DNA from 3 places in the Bradyrhizobium elkanii USDA 76 genome. Region 3 is predicted to be linked to each of the others. Evidence: riboswitches for the same ligand, from Rfam matches in the RefSeq annotation. Region 3 holds a riboswitch; each other region holds the start of a gene.
The links. A riboswitch is a leader RNA that binds a small molecule or an ion and turns the genes downstream of it on or off. The one in region 3 is predicted to bind cobalamin.

Region 1: linked by a shared signal. The riboswitch ahead of JEY66_RS35580 (ribonucleoside-diphosphate reductase subunit alpha) and the one ahead of JEY66_RS04990 (TonB-dependent receptor) in region 3 are both predicted to bind cobalamin.
Region 2: linked by a shared signal. The riboswitch ahead of metE (5-methyltetrahydropteroyltriglutamate--homocysteine S-methyltransferase) and the one ahead of JEY66_RS04990 (TonB-dependent receptor) in region 3 are both predicted to bind cobalamin.

What each region holds. Positions count from the first base shown of each region.
Region 1 covers NZ_CP066356.1:7,507,217-7,513,399, reverse strand. The annotation lists gene JEY66_RS45225 (hypothetical protein) at 513-761, opposite strand; gene JEY66_RS35585 (hypothetical protein) at 1,463-2,395, shown strand; cobalamin riboswitch at 2,797-3,012, shown strand; gene JEY66_RS35580 (ribonucleoside-diphosphate reductase subunit alpha) at 3,224-5,053, shown strand; gene JEY66_RS35575 (ribonucleotide-diphosphate reductase subunit beta) at 5,044-6,117, shown strand.
Region 2 covers NZ_CP066356.1:7,009,225-7,015,407, reverse strand. The annotation lists gene JEY66_RS33610 (hypothetical protein) at 1,012-1,860, opposite strand; cobalamin riboswitch at 3,209-3,411, shown strand; gene metE (5-methyltetrahydropteroyltriglutamate--homocysteine S-methyltransferase) at 3,514-5,859, shown strand.
Region 3 covers NZ_CP066356.1:1,051,941-1,058,123, reverse strand. The annotation lists gene JEY66_RS04995 (PepSY domain-containing protein) at 1-1,190, opposite strand, end outside; gene JEY66_RS04990 (TonB-dependent receptor) at 1,193-3,466, opposite strand; cobalamin riboswitch at 3,573-3,768, opposite strand; gene JEY66_RS04985 (CobW family GTP-binding protein) at 4,205-5,128, opposite strand; gene JEY66_RS04980 (amidohydrolase family protein) at 5,130-6,183, opposite strand, start outside.

The sequences.
Region 1 (6,183 bases), 2.7 Mb from region 3:
TGCGCTCTTCGACCCTGCATCGAATCCACGTCGCGGGCTCAATACGAGATAACAGTTGGGTCACGCGGTTACGAAGGGCGGACGCAAACTAGCCGCAAGAGCAGGTTTAACGACTTGGGAGACGAATAAGTTTTCTCCTCGCGGTTCGGCCATGTGCGGCACACCCGCGATGGCGAAAGTTGTTGTCCGCGGGTGCCTGCCTGACATCACATTGCAGTTTCTCAGCATGTCGATCTAAGGAATGTGGCGGCTTGGCGAGTGAGGACCAGTGGTGGCGGCACGTCCGCCGTCGAATGATGGCTCGGCGCGTGACGGCGCGGCTCCAAGCTTCGGCCAAATCCGATGCTAGTTAGTTAGATTCGTCCGCTTCATGCGGTCCCGTCAGTTTCTGCTCAAAGCTCCTTGGATTGACCGCGCATGTCTGCTTATTGCCGGTTGAGGCCCGTGTTACTCCTCACAGCGGGAACGTCTCTCATCCTTAAACGTCGAATTTCATCCGTATGACGAGTCTTTTAGAGCAGTTCAAAGGTTCGCATCAAAAAAAATCGCAAGCTGCGATGTAGGATGCCGCTACCTCCTAGCTCGGACAGCTGTTGCTCGAAGCCTGTGGCGTCGTTGCGATACGCGACGGCTTTGCCGTCTCTGAATGCATCAAAGCTGATCGGATTCAAGATCAGTAGTCGGCTTTGCGCCTTGTGCGCGTCGGATACGTAAAGCACCCGCCCATCGTAGTACCATTGAAAATTATAGAGCTTGATCAAGCGGTCGAGAAATTCTCGCGGTGGGAGTTCCGGTAGCCGCCCGCGAATCCGCCCCTTCACCCCAGTACTTACATTGACCCGGATATTCCGATTGTGACCGAATTCCTGTAGTGCGGTCGCGAGGTCCTGATCCAGAACATGTAACTGTAAGGCGTCGATGGCAGCGTCAGCGGCGCGCCGAGCGTCCTGGCGACGTCAGGCAGGTGAAAACAGGAACACATAGCACTTTCTTCAAGATGCAGCCTCCGAGATCGGATGAGTATACCTGCTATTTTCACGACAGGATCGACACCAAAATTCGTCCCAAGTTGGAGGCCGATGCTTCTTCCTAAATGGAAACCTGCCGCGGTCATCGGGTAACGAACGCTCGTCAGCTTTCGGTCAGCTCGCTTCTCTAAGGTGCTGGCCGATTCGCGCTCACGAATGCTGCCAATCTTATCACGCGACAGAAACGGTTCTTCTCATGTTGCCTGCCGTTGCCTCGACCCGCTCTCAACTCGGCCGAATGTATCTCCAGCGGCTGTTCATCGGTGCGGGACCAGTTTCATGAAAATCTTACGCAGGCGGATGCTCTTGTCCGCTTGCCGCTTCTGCTGTCGCATCGGCGGGTGTAAGACCGACCTGTATACCAAAGTGCGGGCGAGTACGAAGGCACTGTCGTCGACTCGCTTGCAAATGAGATGGGAGGAACTGTGTTGCGGATGGATTTTTCGCGTATTAATCGGTCTAAAGCTATATTCCATAATATTTATGCTTCTGATGATCCGAGGGCATATTTCTCGATCCTCGGAGACCTAGATTATATGATTCCGGACGTGGCTGAGCCGGTTGTGCGCCAAATCCTGGCAGCGAAAGCTTCGGCAACCGGCCTTAAGCCCGTCGTGCTCGACGTTGGATGTTCATACGGCATCAACGCAGCAGTGCATCGCTTTCCGCTGACCTTCGGGGGCTTGCGTCACCGCTACGCCCGGCGTGAGATGAGGGCGATCAGTTCTGAAACACTGGTGAGTCTCGATCGCAATTTTTATGCAGCCTGGCCTGATGTCGGGTTGGCGCGCTTTATCGGCCTCGACGTGTCGGTACAGGCGATCAGCTATGCAAAGAGTGTTGGCCTCTTGGAGCAGGGCATCGTCGCTGACCTTGAAAAGGAGGCGCTATCGACGGATAGCGCGCGCATTCTCCGCTCCGTGGATGTTATCATGTCAACCGGATGCATCGGCTACGTTACCGAGAAGACGTTCAGCGAGATTCTCGATGCGACAGAGAAGCAACCATGGATCATCTCCTTTGTGCTACGAATGTTCCCATTTGAATCGTTGGCCGAAGCGTTTGCAAAGCGTGGTCTTGTGACAGAACGTCTTACCGGCGCGACGTTTATCCAGCGTCGCTTTCGCGATGCTGAAGAGTTTGAAAGTTGTTTGGCCAGCTTGGCGGCCCTTGGCGTGGATGCGACCGGCCTCGAATCAGAAGGGCTGTTGCATGCGGATCTGATCTTGTCTCGCCCAGAGGCGGATGCGCGGGCCACGCCTCTGGAAGACGTTGTCACCGTCGCCAGCGGCAGGGGACGGCCGATTGGACCCCGTTACGTTCATGTTGAAAGCAACGAGGGCTTGCACGTTGCGCTGGAGCCCTGACAGTTAAGGACCACTGTGCAGCGCGCGAGTCTCTTCGGCGCTGGATCAAGACGTCGAAAAACAAGGCCATTCTGGTCGAAGGCGCGCCAGGGCCAATGTTGTTCGCCGACGATGGATAACGATTCGTCCAGATGCCATTTGTCGCGGCGAGCGCTGCGATTCAGATCGGAGAGCGCCTTGCCGAATTCCCTCTCTGCTGACGCGCGGTTTCATAGATCGCATCAATGCGACACGTGGGTCAGAATTTCCTCGACTATGCGCAAGCTTAACGGAAACTGAAAGGCAGCCCAAGGCATCTCTGCAGCAAGAAGTGACAGCGGCGATAGAGTGGTCCGGGCGGTCGGTATGTTTTTGCCTTCTAAATCTTGATCTCTCCAATTGACGAATCCCGGCGCGTAGACCTATCTATAGTCAGTCACGGTCTTCCGTTCCCCACATCTTGTAGGGTGGAAGCTAAGAGGGAACCCGGTGCGCCAAAACGGCAACTCCGGGGCTGCCCCCGCAACTGTAAGCGGCGAGCGGTTGTCATCATGGTCACTGGCGCGACACAGCGCCGGGAAGGCCGATGGCCGCAGTGACCCGCGAGCCAGGAGACCTGCCGCGACCGAATGAAAGTCCTCGGGCGGGGTGTCCCGGTGGGTCGCTTGCAGCCGGGGACATTTGCCCGGATTCCTCGCAAGTCGTCCGCGCCGGCCCGCGCCCAACATCGCGGGGTTGCCGATGTCGCCGTCTTACAATTTCGATCAGCAGGGTCATCTCATTGAGCCGCCGCATGTGCAGCCGCGCCCAGCGCAGGCAAGGCCTACCCCGCCTGAGTCGGGTCTTGTCTTGCCATCGCCGGCTCCGCTGCCGCGCCCCCTTGCTCCATCGCCAAGGCGGGCCGATCTCAAGCTCGATCGGACGCGCGACGACCTGTTGACGCCGTTCGGCAAGCTGACGGTGACCGACCGTTACCTGCTCGCCGGCGAATTGCTCCAGGACATGTTCGCGCGGGTGTCTTGCGCCTTCGCGGATGATGTTGCGCATGCCCAACGTCTCTATGATGCGATGTCTCGGCTGTGGTTCATGCCGGCCACACCGGTGCTGTCCAACGGCGGCACCACGCGCGGTCTGCCGATCTCATGCTTCCTTAACTCGGTGTCGGACTCGCTCGAAGGCATCGTCGGCACCTGGAACGAGAATGTCTGGCTTGCCTCTAACGGCGGCGGCATCGGCACCTACTGGGGCAACGTTCGCTCGATCGGCGAGAAGGTGAAGGGCGGCGTTACCTCGGGTATCATCCCGTTCATCCACGTCATGGACGGCCTGACATTGGCGATCAGCCAGGGCTCGTTGCGGCGCGGCTCTGCGGCGGTCTATCTCGATATCCACCATCCCGAGATCGAGGAGTTCCTCGAGATTCGCAAGGCGTCCGGCGACTTCAACCGCAAGAGTCTCAACCTGCACCACGGGATCAACGTTACCGACGCGTTCATGCGTGCCGTGGGCGCCGGCACCGCGTTCGCTCTGCGCAGCCCGAGGACCAACGATGTCATCCGCGAGATCGACGCCCGCCAACTGTGGCAACGCATCCTGGAGAACCGGCTGCAGACCGGCGAGCCTTACTTGTTGTTTATTGACACCGTGAACCGGTCGCTCCCCAAGCACCAGCGCGAGCTCGGCCTCAAGGTCTCTACCTCCAACCTGTGCAGCGAAATTACCCTGCCGACCGGCATCGATCATCGCGGCGAGGAGCGCACCGCGGTGTGCTGCCTGTCGTCGCTCAACCTCGAGACCTGGGATCAGTGGAATGAGAAGCCAGGCTTCATCGAGGACGTCATGCGCTTCCTCGACAACGTGCTGACCCACTTCATCACGGTGGCGCCGGACGGCATGAAGCGTGCCCGCTACGCCGCCTTGCGTGAGCGCTCCGTCGGCCTCGGCGTCATGGGCTTCCATTCGTTCCTGCAGGCCAAGGGCATTCCGATGGAAAGTGTCGTGGCCAAGTCGTTCAATCTGAACATGTTCCGGAAAATCCGTCGCGATGCCGACGCGGCATCCGTGACGCTCGCGCGCGAGCGTGGGCCGTGCCCGGATGCACTGGAACGCGGTGTGATGGCGCGCTTCAGCCATAAGATCGCGATCGCGCCAACCGCCTCGATCAGCATCATCTGCGGCGGGACTAGCGCTTGCGTCGAGCCGATCCCGGCCAACATCTACACCCATAAGACCTTGTCCGGTGCCATCTCGGTGCGTAATCCGCATCTCGCCAAGCTGCTGGCCGCCAAGGGCGCAGATACTTCGGCGACCTGGCAGTCGATCATCGCGCACGAGGGTTCAGTCGCCCATCTCGACACCCTGTCGGAACACGAAAAAGCGGTCTTTCGCACCGCCTTCGAAATCGACCAGCGCTGGATCGTCGAGCTTGCCGCCGACCGCGCCGCGTTCATTTGCCAGAGCCAGTCGATTAACCTCTATCTGCCGGCCGACGTCGATAAGTGGGACCTTCACATGCTGCATTGGACGGCATGGAAGCGCGGGGTGAAGAGCCTCTACTACTGCCGTTCAAAATCGATCTCGCGCGCGGCGTTCGCCGGCAACATCGCTGACGGCGACAACGCGGCGCCGCCGCAGCCGCAGCGGCACACTGACTATGAGGAGTGCCTCGCATGTCAGTGATCGATCTCTCATCCGTCGATCCGCGCACACTGATCGGCAAACGGTGCGTCGGCCTCCTCGACTCGACCGGCAGCTATGACGTCGATCGCTACGCCTGGGCTTACGAGTTCTGGAAGCGCCAGCAGCAGACCCATTGGATGGGCGAGGAGGTGCCGCTTGGTGCCGACCTCAAGGATTGGGCATCGGACCGCGTTACCGACAGTGAGCGCGCGCTGCTCACTCAGATCTTCCGTTTCTTCACCCAATCGGACATCGAAGTCGGCGATAACTATCTTAAGCGCTACATCCCGATCTTCCAGCCGCTCACCGTCCAGATGATGATGGCGGCCTTCACTAATATGGAGACGGTCCACATCGACGCCTATGCGCTGCTGCTCAAAACGCTCGGCATGCCCAAGACCGAGTTCGAGGCATTTCGCGGCTATTCCGAGATGCGTGCCAAGGCGGACTACATGCACGAGTTCGGCGTCGACACAGTAGCCGATGTCGCCAGGACCTTGGCGATGTTCGGCGCCTTCACCGAAGGCATGGCGTTGTTCGCGAGCTTCGCGATGCTGCTCAATTTCCCCCGCCACAACAAGATGAACGGCATGGGACAGATCGTAAGCTGGTCGGTTCGCGACGAGAGCCTGCATTGTGAGGGCATTATCAAGCTGTTTCACGAATGGAACCGAGAAACCGGCGCGGTGACGCGCTCCGTCCGTGACGATATCGTCGACGTCGCCAAAACCATGGTGAAGCTGGAGGAGAATTTCGTCGACCTCGCCTTCGGCCTCGGCAAGATCGAGGGCATGAGGCCTGAGCAGATCCACACTTACGTCCGCTATGTCGCCGACTGGCGACTGACCCAGTTGCGGATTGCCCCGGTCTTCGGCTTCTTCGAAGCCAAGGAGGGCGGGTTCACCCAGCTCAAGGCGCATCCGCTGCCTTGGCTCGTCGAGATTCTCAATGGCGTCGAGCACGCTAATTTCTTCGAGCAGCGCGCCACCGAGTACTCCAAGGCGGCGAGCCGCGGCAGCTGGGACGGCGAAGACGGGGTGTGGGCAGCTTTCGGCCGGACGTAGCCAGACGGAACGGCGCTTTGGAGCGCCCCCGCATTTTCGGACGTTTGCGAAAGTCGGCTCTGCCGC
Region 2 (6,183 bases), 3.2 Mb from region 3:
CCGGTTTCATGCAGCAACGACGAGCTCTGCGGTCGGGCCTAAATCGGGATCTGGCACCGAAGGACTGCAGGCCGTGTTCGGTCCGATCTATGCGGTCAGCCCGGTCTTCAAAAGTCTTGATGCATAGGGACCAGGCGGCGCCTCCGCACGATAGCGAGTGGCTCAGCTGCGCGAACTTTGTGGTCAGACGATCGGGTACGCCGGCGAAAGGCAGAGCGATCCAGGCTTAGCGAATTTGACAACATCGAGCGCTCCGTCGGCGCGGAGAAGGCGTCCGACCTTCGGAAGGCCATCGCGATCCAGGGGCGCAGTGGGCAGCCGTGAACTGCCGAGCTCTTGTTACAGGCTTGAAGCGGACGGCCGACTCAAAGCCGAATTTGTAACGAGAGACGGCGCCCGGCGGGTGGGGAAGAGCGAAAGAAGCATGCTTCAGATCAGGATTTACGACGCGCAAACGATCCGCGTGAGGAAATCTAGATCTTCCGTCCCAATTCTGCAGTCGATCCGACGCAGCATGGCTGCAGAACTCCTCGCCGGGGGTACTCGGGAAAGGGCCCGCCGCCATGAGGTATGCCGGCGTCGCTATCACTGCCCCGTTCCCGGGTACCCTTTTAACCGGTCTCGTCGCTGCACTCGCTCCCGCGTGCCGCCTTCGGCGTCACGCTCCTGCGGGTGCCATTGTCCGTTGAAGCGATGCGCTGCGCGCACGCCTGGTCAGAGCAGGGGCCGCAAGCATCGCTAGGCCAACTCCCCCGAAGAATGGATCTAGAGCTGGCCGCGTCGCAGATTGGCGTCCGCTCGCTGCATGTGAGCGGGGAGGGCTAACCGGCTCTCGTAAGCTGGCACGTGCGCGCCTGGTCAAGGCATCGCTTGCTTCGCGGAATGGGCCGAGAGCAACGGTACTGCCCTATGACGAGCTGCGAGAGGCTGGCGGTTTGTCGCAAAAACGTTACAGGACAAGTCAGCGCTTCCGAACGCGTGTGCTTTGCTGCTACTCCGAGGCGCTCAGCGTCAAGGAGCTGCGCCGCGATCTTGCTTTGTGTGACCATTGGCCGAGGCCTTTCGCGCCCTCTCTATTGCTTCCCGTTCACTTGGCTCTATCCGATCGAACCAGGAGCCTGGAGGATAGGCCGCGATACGCTTAGCGAAGGAAGATTGCGGCTCCCAATCTTGTCCCTCGCTCTTCTCGAAAGTGATGACGCCGTTGTGGGTAAAATAATGGGGGCCTGGGATGTTACAGTTCACCAAAAGCAGAACGCGCCACAGATCGCCCTTCTCGGTCGGCTTGGCATTGGGTTTCGACACGTAATCCACTACAACGGGTTCAATGATATGGCAGCGGCCGTGCCGCAGAAGATTGCCGAGCTTGCCTTGCGCAGTCGTCACGAAGTTGAAGTTGGCCGGATCATGCAGAAAGTGAAGATTCGCGTCCCTTTCGCCATCTGTAACCTCACTGGCGATCAACGAGAGCGCCAAGGCGCGCCAGCCCAATTCAATCGGCTTTGCATATGTCGATGCAAGTTTAATCGTCCCGTCAGTCGCGATCTTCCAAGTGATAGCGTACTGTTCGTCTGATCTGTTGTCCGGGTGCCTGGTCCATGAAAAATAAACGTACTCTGTTCGGTCAATTCCTTCAGCGACTCCCCACGATCGAGGCACAAAGTGAGCCACCTTCGAGACCTTGGAAATGATTTGTTCTATAGTCTCACCATCTTGCGCTCGCCACGTTGACTTGACCCTTTCGACAAGCGTGTGGTCGTTGGCGCGAACATTGTTGCTCGTCGCCGCCAGCCCGGCCAGGCAGATCAGCGACCGAGCGATACAGAACCAAAGCACGCGCTTTCCAGACTTTTTCTTCATTGCTTCCGGCTCATCTGGTTATCATCCACACGTCAATCCAAAGCGGCACGTCTTCCTCAGCGTGCTTTGCGCAGATCGCAAGAAGTTAGCGGCAACGTGACGCAGGCGCCTGCCGATGTCCCGCGCGAGCAGGCGCCGTCCCTCGATGTCACGCGCCGCTAACTTCAGTGGTCAGCCAAAGCCTCAATTTGCAATGCTGGACCTGCCCAGGAGGAGAAGCCTGGACATGATGAGGACTTGCATTGTTCGTGCCAGGCAATAACCGGCAGTTCGCGGCAGATTTGTGCTGTCTTTGTCGACTTACCGACCTACGCACGTTCTAATGTTACCATTCAGCCTATTCGCCACGACTTCCGTGAATGATTCTTGTCACGCACTGAATCTTCGACAGCGGGCGAATGCCTCGCTGCCAGAGTCTTGACGACAATTGGGAGCAGGTATGCCGCCATCGATCCGTGTGATCCGGGGGCGTTGCCGCTACTACGAATGTCGAGGGCGCCCCAGCCTGTTGTGCTTGGCACTTTGCGGCCTACACCAACGCGGAGCCGCCCTTCAGCGGCGGGCGATTTGGAATCGATGTTAAGGAACTTCACGGATCAAGCAGGGGACGAGACGTGGCATTCTCCGCTCGCGCAACGTTAGGGGCCGTCGTCTACCTGCTCGTCATTGCAGTCAACATTCAAGGAGCTGCGCTTCCACGCAGCCGTGTCGACCGGCAAGAGGGAAGCCTCAGGTCTTGCTAGCTTCGGCTCGAACTACTCAACACTTCCGAGAGCATCTGTCTGACGGGGCGGCTCATAAAAGGCCTTGCCATCCAGCCGAACAGACCGACAGTAAAGACGGCAGCAGCAAAGACGCCGAGGGCGCTCCAAACAGCCATTTTCATTGCGAGGGTCTCTTTTGGTTGTGGTGATTCAATATGCTTGCTTTGGCCAGTATCACCAAAACGTCGGCGTGACGCCTACCAGGATTGGCTGGTCGCACATCGACACGTCCGCTGAGCACGCTGCTGGATTAAGCGAATACCTCTTGCGCGTATTCGCCACTGATCCATGGTTATTAATGGAGAAGGGAGGGCGCATCGAAGCGTGCTCGATGAATCGTTCAAAAGCCGGGCCGCATGACAAGCGTCTTGCGCGGCGCCGTGAGCTTCTTCGTGCTGGGCGCATTCGTCTCGTGCACAGATCTGACCCGCCGCCCGACGCCAATGCGTCTCCGAGATGGTCATTCCGATATCCTATGACTGGAGATGGCTTCTACGTCGCGATCAAGCGTGGCCTCGGAGGAGCATTCGCGTAAGAGAGGTCGCAGCACCAATTTGAGAGGTTGACGGCCGAGTTCTCTTGCCGATAATCCAAGTCGTCGAGGTTCTCCGGTTTCCGTTTGATCCGGAGCTAAGAGGGAAGCCGGTGCCAATGCCGGCGCTGCCCCCGCAACTGTGAGCGGTGAGCCACTGTCCAACAAAGTCACTGAAGCCCGCGCGGCTTCGGGAAGGCCGGACGGCGGCAATGACCCGCGAGCCAGGAGACCTGCCCCGACAAAATATTCATCCACGGGCGGGGTGTCCCGGTGGTGCGCCAAGCAGCCGTCGCTCGGGCGACTTCTCCTGCCTGCGTCCGCCATGGCCTTTGCCCCCAACATGGGGTTAGCGCTATGTCTCTTCTCTCCCTTCCGGTTGCCACGCTCGGAACGCCGCGCATCGGTCCAAGACGCGAGCTCAAAGTCGCACTCGAAGGCTATTGGGCCGGAAGAATTAGTGAACAGCAGTTGCTTGAGGACGCAGCCGGCCTACGTGCCGCGAACTGGGCGCGCCAGAAGTCCCTCGGTGTCACCGTGATTCCGTCGAACGACTTCTCGTTGTACGATCAGGTGCTCGACACCAGTGTCATGGTCGGCGCCATCCCGGAAGTCTACGCCTCGAAAGCCGAGCCCGTTTCCCTCAAGACGTATTTCGCCATGGCACGCGGTTCACAATACGACGGCCGGGGTGCGAGTTGCGGCCACGGATCTCGCGGCGATGGCGCACCCGCGCAGGAGATGACCAAGTGGTTCGACACCAACTACCATTACATGGTCCCGGAATTTCATCGCGGACAGACTTTCAGGCTGTCCTCTCGCAAGCCTATCGACGAGTATGAGGAAGCCAAGGCCCTTGGCTTTCAGACTCGCCCTGTCCTGATCGGCCCGGTCACATTCCTAAAGCTAGGCAAGAGTGCTGATCCTGCGTTCCAGCCACTGTCACTCCTGGATGACCTGATACAGGTCTATATCGAGGTTCTGCAGGAATTGGCCAAACGCGGGGCAAATTGGGTTCAGTTCGACGAGCCCTGCTTGGTTCTTGATCTGGATGAGGAATCAAGACAATCCTTGCTACATGCCTATGACCGGCTCGCCAAGGAAGGGCCGGCCATCAAGATCATGGTCGCCAGCTATTTCGGTGGCCTCGGCGACAATCTTCCCACCGCCTTGCGCCTACCTGTCGCCGGGCTGCACGTCGACCTGGTTCGGGCGCCAGCGTTATTGGACCAGATCATTACCGCCAAGCGAAGTGATCTCGTCGTGTCACTCGGCGCGATAGACGGCCGCAATGTGTGGCGGACGAATTTGTCGGCACTGCGCCAACGGCTCGATCCCGCTATCGCGAAGCTGGGCAAAGATCGCATACAAATCGCTCCATCCTGTTCGCTGCTTCACGTGCCGGTCGATGTTGAACTCGAGACGGAGCTCGCTTCAGACATCAAGGGTTGGCTAGCATTCTCCGTTCAGAAGATTCGCGAGCTTGCGACCTTGGCGCGCGCTCTTGCAGGCGATCAGGATGTTGCTGGCGCTCTTGCGCAGTCGGAGCGCGTCACCACCGATCGTGGGACTTCGCCAAAGATCCGAGATGCCGATGTCGCCATCCGGATGAGAGCGATCAACCAGGCCACGCGCCGGCGCGCCAGTCCATTTGCCAGCCGTGCCGAGATCCAGCGCAAGCGCTTCAAACTACCGGCGTTTCCGACAACGACGATCGGATCGTTTCCGCAGACTGCAGAGGTTCGTAATGCCCGCGCAGCGCACGCGCGAGGCACGATGAACGACGGACAATACGACGAGTTCCTCAAGGAAGAGACTGCGCGTGCCGTACGTTGGCAGGAGGACATTGGCCTCGACGTGCTTGTGCACGGCGAGTTTGAGCGCAATGACATGGTGCAGTACTTCGGCGAACAACTCGCCGGCTTCGCATTTACCAAAAATGGCTGGGTACAATCCTATGGCTCGCGCTGTGTCCGGCCGCCGATCTTGTTTGGCGATGTCTCACGGCCGAAGCCGATCACCGTGGGGTGGTGGCGGTACGCGCAATCGCTAACCAAGAAGCCGATGAAGGCGATGTTGACCGGACCAGTGACGATCTTGAACTGGTCGTTTGTTCGCGATGATATTCCCCGAGCCGAGGTCTGTCGTCAAATTGCGCTCGCGATCCGAGACGAAGTCGGCGATCTCGAAAATGCTGGTGCAGCCATGATCCAGATCGACGAGGCTGCGCTGCGCGAAGGATTGCCGCCGCGCCGATCGGAGTGGACGGCTTATCTCGAGTGGGCCGGGGATTGCTTCCGCATCTGCTCATCGGGCGTCGCCGATCAAACCCAGATCCATACCCACATGTGCTACTCGGAATTCAACGACATCATCGATGCGATTGCTGCAATGGACGCGGATGTCATCTCGATCGAGACTTCGCGGTCGAAAATGGAGCTGCTCGACGCGTTTCGGAACTACAAATATCCAAATCAAATCGGGCCGGGTGTGTACGATATCCATTCTCCGCGCGTGCCCGAGTCGAGCGAGATGAAAGAGCTCGTGGCTTTGGCTCGAAAGCGGCTGCAGGATTCGCAACTTTGGATCAATCCGGATTGCGGTCTGAAGACGCGCAAATGGGAGGAGGTTCGCCCGGCGCTGGTGAACATGGTCTCCGCCGCCCGCGAACTACGCGCTGCATCCACTCCAGCCGACCGTTGACCTGGTCTGGTCTTTCGTCGAGAAGGCCGGTCGCCTGTCAACGATTTGCGGGCTCGATAATTGTGGGAGGCATTGGTGAGCAGAAAAAGGCCCGGCCGCCTTTAGCGGCCGGGCGGAAGTGTGTCCGGGAGGAGCGACGCTGCTAGGCAACGTGCTGACTTCCATCGGCGGAAGGAGGGCGCCGATGGTTCGATTACGGCGGGGACATCCGCCGAAATCTGACCCCAGTTAAGGCGCAAGCTCAGCGTAGCTCAATCATGCCCTGGTATGCGGCCGATATAGCCTAGATTTGAAATCTACACCAAGGTTTGTCACTTATGAGTA
Region 3 (6,183 bases):
AGCTCGCGTGTATGGTGCAGCGTGTACCAGTAGGCGTCGGGTTGATCGAGCTGCCGCGCTGATGTCATCGCAGCGCCGGGCATTGCGTGTCGGGCGGCAGCGATGATCTCGTCGCGCGAGAGGGTCATCTGCGCGCCGGTCACAGGATCGGCGAGGCTGCGGCGGCCGTTACCATCGTCGAGCAACATCAACCTGTGTCCGCCGATCCAGACAAAGCGCGCCTCCACCGCCGGCATCGATGGCGACGACTGAAATTTCGCGACGATGTCGGGCGTGTCATGGCCGCTGTAGCCGATCGCAATCTCACGGGTGATGCCGCGAGCGGAGAACGCGCCGCCGGGATTGAGCGACAACCAGCCGCTGAACATCCAGGTCAAGACGCAGATGCCGCCGATCAGGCCGGCGATGTGATGCCAGGCCATCCAGCCGCGATAGGGCGAGACGGCGTCGCGTGCGTAGCGGCGCGTCAGCCGCAGGCGCAAAATGCCGATCCAGAAGCCGGCGACCGCGACGACAAGGCAGACACCCGAGATCCACAGCACCACGTCCCGCCACAGTGGGCCGTCCTTGCGCAGGACGGTCGGATAGATCCAGTGCGGGATCGCGCCGAGCCAGTTCCAGATACGCTCGCGACGCGTGGTGTCGAGCGCGATCTCGCCGGTGCGTGCGGAGACATAGAGCTCGGTGCCATCAGGGTCGCCGAGGCCGATCAGATAGAGCGGCCGCAACGGATCGAAGCGCGCCGTCACCGACCATTGGTCGCGCGTCACTGTTTCGATCAAGCGTGGCCGCACCGCGTGCGGATGATGGCGTGCGATGGCCAGCGCCTGGTCCGGCGTGATGCGGTCGATCACGCTGCCGTTGATCGCCGAAATCGTGATCACCTCTCCCTGCCAGCCGGTCACCCGATAGACGGGCGTGTCGTCCATCATCGCGAGCCGCAGGTCACGCGGATAACGCTCCACGCCCGCGATCGCCATCGCGCGATCGGGTGCGAGCTGCACCTTATTCCAGGGCATGACAGGGAGCGCGGCGAGGCGCTCGCTGTCGGTGAGGCGCGGAAAGGCCACGTACATCATGACGAGGCCGGAGATGAACCACATCGCGAACAGAAGACACGTCGCAATGCCGATCCAGCGATGGACGATATAGAGCCACCGCCGCCCGCGCCGGATCAGAGCGTTGCGCATGGTCAGAACTTCACGTTGACGGACAATTCGGCGGTGCGCGGCATGCCGAGCAGCCACTGCCCGGTGCCATTCGAGGTCACCGCATAAACCTTGTCGAACAGATTGTAGAGGCGGAACGCGACCGTGGTGCGGTCATCCGGCTTCCATCTGATGCCGCCATTGACCACATTGTAGCCCGGCCGCAGCTGGGTGTTGGCAAGATCGGAGTACATCGCGCCGACGATCTGCACGCCGCCATAGACCGACCAGTCGGGTGCGAAATCCCAGGTCAGCCAGACGTTCGCGACCTGCTGCGGCACGTTGACCGGGACATTGCCGTTGTAGCTGACGATCCTGCCGCCGACCACCTGGCTGTTGTTGTCGTACCTTGCGCGCAACAGCGCAAGATTGGCGTCGACACGCCAGCCGTCGCTCAGCGCGAGCCCGATCGATCCTTCGACGCCGCGCGAGGATTGCTGGCCGATCTGCAATGCCAGGCCGCCGGTGGGATTGCCGGGATCGGGAATCGTGAGCCCGGTCTTGACGATCTCGTAGGCAGCCAGCGTCCACTCGCCGCGGCCGCCCCAGAACGACCGCTTGACCCCGATCTCGGTCTGCTTGCCGGTCGCAAGCTGGAAGGTTTTCTGCGAGACGGGCAGCGAGATCAGGTTGCTGACCGGATCGACGCCGACCGCATACTGACCATAGAACGCGAGGTTCTTGATCGGCTCGTAAACAAGGCCGGCGCGCCAACTGGTCCCCGACAGCGTCGTCTCGAAACTGTTTGCCGGCGTCTTGTAGTCGGTACGGTCGACTTCGGGGCGATCATACCTGACCCCGGTGACGAGCGACAATTGATCGGTCAGCGAGAGACGATCCTCGGCGAACAGCGCGTATTGATTGACGATCGCGTTGAAGCCCGGCGTCGTCGCCGTCGTCGTCGCGAAGAACGATCCCGGATCGAACACGTAGGGATTGACCGACGACGCGCCGCCATAGGGCGAGTTGTTGGTGTGGGCGAAGTCGATCCGGTTGACGTCGAACCCGGCGACGAACTGGTTCGCAAGTCCGAACACGTGACCGCTGAACGTCGTATCCATCCGGTTGCCGAGCTGCTTCTGGTCGTGGAAAATCTCGATATAGCTCGTGCGATCGATCAGCTGGGTCTTCGGATTCCAGGTGTAGTTCTCGATGTCGCGCCAGTGCCGCTCGCTGGTCAGGTAATACAGCGTGTTGTTGACCTTGATGCCGTCGGCGACGTCCCACTCGGTCCTGAACTGGGTCCAGCTGTCCTGGTAGCGGATCACGCTGTCCAATGCGTTGTAGTTCTTGAAGCGCAGCGCGTCCTGGATCGAGCCGTTGATCAGCGGCGTGCCGAAATAACGCGACGGGCTGCGGTCGCCGTAGTCCTGCGACAGCGTGAAGGCGAGATTGTCCGACGCCTGCACCCGCACGGCAGCGGAGACCACGGCGTTCGAGGTCTTGTCGCGATCGACCCAGCCGTCCGACATGTTGCCGGTGGCGTTGACGCGGTACGACACATTGGGATTGATCGGACCGGTGCTGTCCACCGAGAGCCGCCGCGTCATGTTGCTGTCGAGCGAGACCTCGGCCTCGCTATGGGGCGTGCTCTGCGGCTTCTTCGGGATCACGTTGATGACGCCGCCGATCGCGCCCTCGCCGTACAGCACCGAGGCCGGGCCGCGCAGCACCTCAATGCGCTGCGTCGACCAGGTATCGTAGGGGAACGTCAGCGTGCCGGAGCCGATATAGAAGCGCGTGCCGTCATACAGCGTCATCACCGAGTTGCTGCCGGCAAAGCCGCGGGTGCTGAACGACAGGCCGCCATTGCCGGGCGCAGGCGTTGCGGTGAAGCCGGCCGCGTCCTGGGTGACGGCATCGAGCACGTTATGCTGGCCGCGCTCGGCGATGGTCCGCGCCGTGATGATCTCGACGCTGGCCGGCGTCTGCAGCGGCGTCAGATTGAGACGACTGCCGGTGCCGCCCTGCGTGGTGGCATTGAGCGTCGGCGATGCAGATCCCGATGCGCCTGACGCTGCGGCGCGCGGTTTGCCGCCAGCCGTCGCGGGCCTCGGCCGTGGCCGCGCCGCAGCGGCCATGTCACGGCTGCGCGCCGCAGGCTTCGGCTTTGCCGCAGCGGAAGGCGCGACCTCGATCGGGTCGAGCCTGGTTGGTGGCGGTGTTTGTGCCGAGCCTTCGGCCGGCAGCAGCAGCGATGACAGGGAGCAGACGAGACCGAGGCGCCATTTGCGCGCAACGGGAAAGGACGGAGACATCAAACGACTCGCGGTAACGTGGCACGTCACCGCGAACGCGGACTGGCGCATTGCCGAAAAGGCAGTGCTCCGATCCCACCAGGACGCCCCCGCCCGATGTGCTCGCGTGTGACCACGACTGACGGCAGGTCTCCTGGCTCACGGGTCATCGCCTGTCGACGCCTTCCCGGGCCTGATAGCCCAGTGGCAAATTGACGAAAGGCTCGCCGTTTACAGTTGCGGGGACAGCTGCGGCATTGGGGTTACCCTCGCACCGCATTCCCTTTTGATCCCCGAAGGGAACCGTCGGCAAAAACGATAGGTGGTGCCGGCAAGGCTGTCAATTCGATGCGGTCGTCGCACACATGCTTTGCGGGATGATGCTGCGGCGATGAGACAGCGGCATCTGCGGCGACGCGAAGACTTCCTAGACCCGTCATCCTGAGGAGCCGCGAAGCGGCGTCTCGAAGGATCGACGGCCACCAGCCGGGCCGTGCATCCTTCGAGACGCGCGGAGCCTGTCATCGGGCCGCGCTTTGCGCGAACCCGTTGGCGCTCCTCGGGATGACGGTGTGAGAATTGTAGGGAGCGGCCTCCCCAAGCTGTCGTCCTGGCGAAAGCCAGGACCCATAACCACCGAATTCGATTGAGAGTGCGATAGTCGCCTCAGCGTCGCACAACAACAAGCGGTTGGGGTAATGGGTCCTGGCTTTCGCCAGGACGACACTGAATACATTCACATTCTCTCAGGATGACGGATTACTCGACGCAACCTTCCATGATCGCATCAATCTCCGCGCGCGAGAGCGCACCCATCTCGGCAATGAACACGATGCGCGTGCGCGGCACGCCGGGCGACGGCACGCCACCCGCAGCCAGGGTCGCGCGGCCGCCGGCGAGTTGAAACACCGTCAGCCGCCCGGGCTGCTCCACCGTTTCGAACAATCCCTTCGCCCGCGCCAGCTTCGGCGCCAGCCTGCCGATCGCCTGCTGCAAGCGCGGCAGCAGCACCGGCCGCTCCGAGGTCCAGCTCAGCGTCTCGAACCGATCGGACGCCGGCCGTCGCGGTGCGGTCTCGCGCGGCACCGGCACATGATCGAGATCCGCCGGGAACAGCAGCGCGGCCGGCACCTCGCCATGCAAGGCATCGACCACCACGGCCGCCGGACGCACCGCGCGCACGGCGTCGCGGATCGCGACGCCCGCGGCGGCGTCAGTCAGATCGACCTTGCTCAGCGCCACCACGTCGGCCGCCCGCAGCTGCGAGCGCAGCAGCGCATCGTTCAGCATCGCCGCAGGCTGCGTCGCGTCGACCACGCACAGCACCGTCTCCAGCGGCGCCTCCTTCCAGATCACGGGATCCATCAGGTTGCGCACGATATCGGCGGGATCGGCGATCCCGCTGGTCTCGATCACGATGAATTCGGGACGCGGGTCACGCCGCAGCAGCGTCGCGAGCGTGCGCAGCAGGTCGCCCTCCAGCGTGCAGCAGATGCAGCCGTTGCTCAGGCTGACCACGCCGTCGCCGGCGCCCGCGATCAGCTCCGCGTCGATATTGATCGCGCCGAAATCGTTGACCACGGCGGCGATGCGCCGCCCTTGCGCATGCGCCAGCAGATGGTTGACGACCGTGGTCTTGCCCGCCCCGAGGAAGCCCGCGACCAGCAGGATCGGGACCGGCACCTCAGCCTCCGGTGACGGGCCGGCGCACCGGCCGGCCGGGACGCGCCGCGACATCGAGCACGCCATCGCTGATCAGCGGCTGGCCGCTGACCACGAGATGCCGCACGCCCTCCGCCGGACGATTCATCGCGGAGAAAGTCGCGCGGTCGCTCAGCGTCTCGAAGTCGAACACCACGACATCGGCGTCGGCGCCGGCCTGCAGCCTCCCCTTGGCCCGCATCGCCGGCGTGCTCGCCGACAGGATCTCGGCCGGGATCAGCGCGCATTTGCGGATGCCCTCGAGCAGCGACACTTTCTTGCGCTCGCGCACCCATTCGCGGATGAAGCGGGTGAAACAGCCCGCCGAGCGCGGATGCGAGGTGGCATCGTCGGGCAGCGGCCAGGCGTCGCCGGTGTAGGGGCGGCCGTCCGACAGCGTCCACGGCATCGCGTCGGAGGCGATCGCGCCGCCTGGATACAGCACCGCCATGTCGAGCAGATCGCGATGATGCGCGTTGTTCTCGATGTCGAGCACGTGCCACAGCACCAGGGTCGAGGGCTCTTCGGCCTGTGCCGCCAGCAGCTCCTCGCGGCTGCCGAAGCGGTGACCGTCGGTCACGCGCTGCACCGAATCGTAGCCGAGGCCGTTGCGCTCCTCGAATTTCGGATCGCTGAAGAAGGTCGCCGCCAGCACGGTCGAGCCGGTGCCGTAGGGATAGGCCTCCACCGTGATCGGTAGGCCCTGCGCCTGCGCTTTCGCGATCAGCGCGACACAGCGTTCGATATCCGTCTTGCTCGACGAGTTGAAGTGGCAGATGTGCATGTGCGCGCCGGTGGCGCCGGCATAGCCGATCAGGCGGATATAGGCTTCGGCCGCGCTCTCTGGATCGATCCGCGACATGTAGGCGACGTGGGTGAAGGTCGGCACCGCATGATCGGCCGCGAGCTGGCACACCGCGGTCAATTCCTGCACGCCGGCGCCCGGCGCATAGGCGTTGAGAATGCCGATGCCGATACCGCCCTCGTTCAGGCCGATCGCGAGGCGGTCGAGGATGCCGCCGACCTCGCCTTCGGTC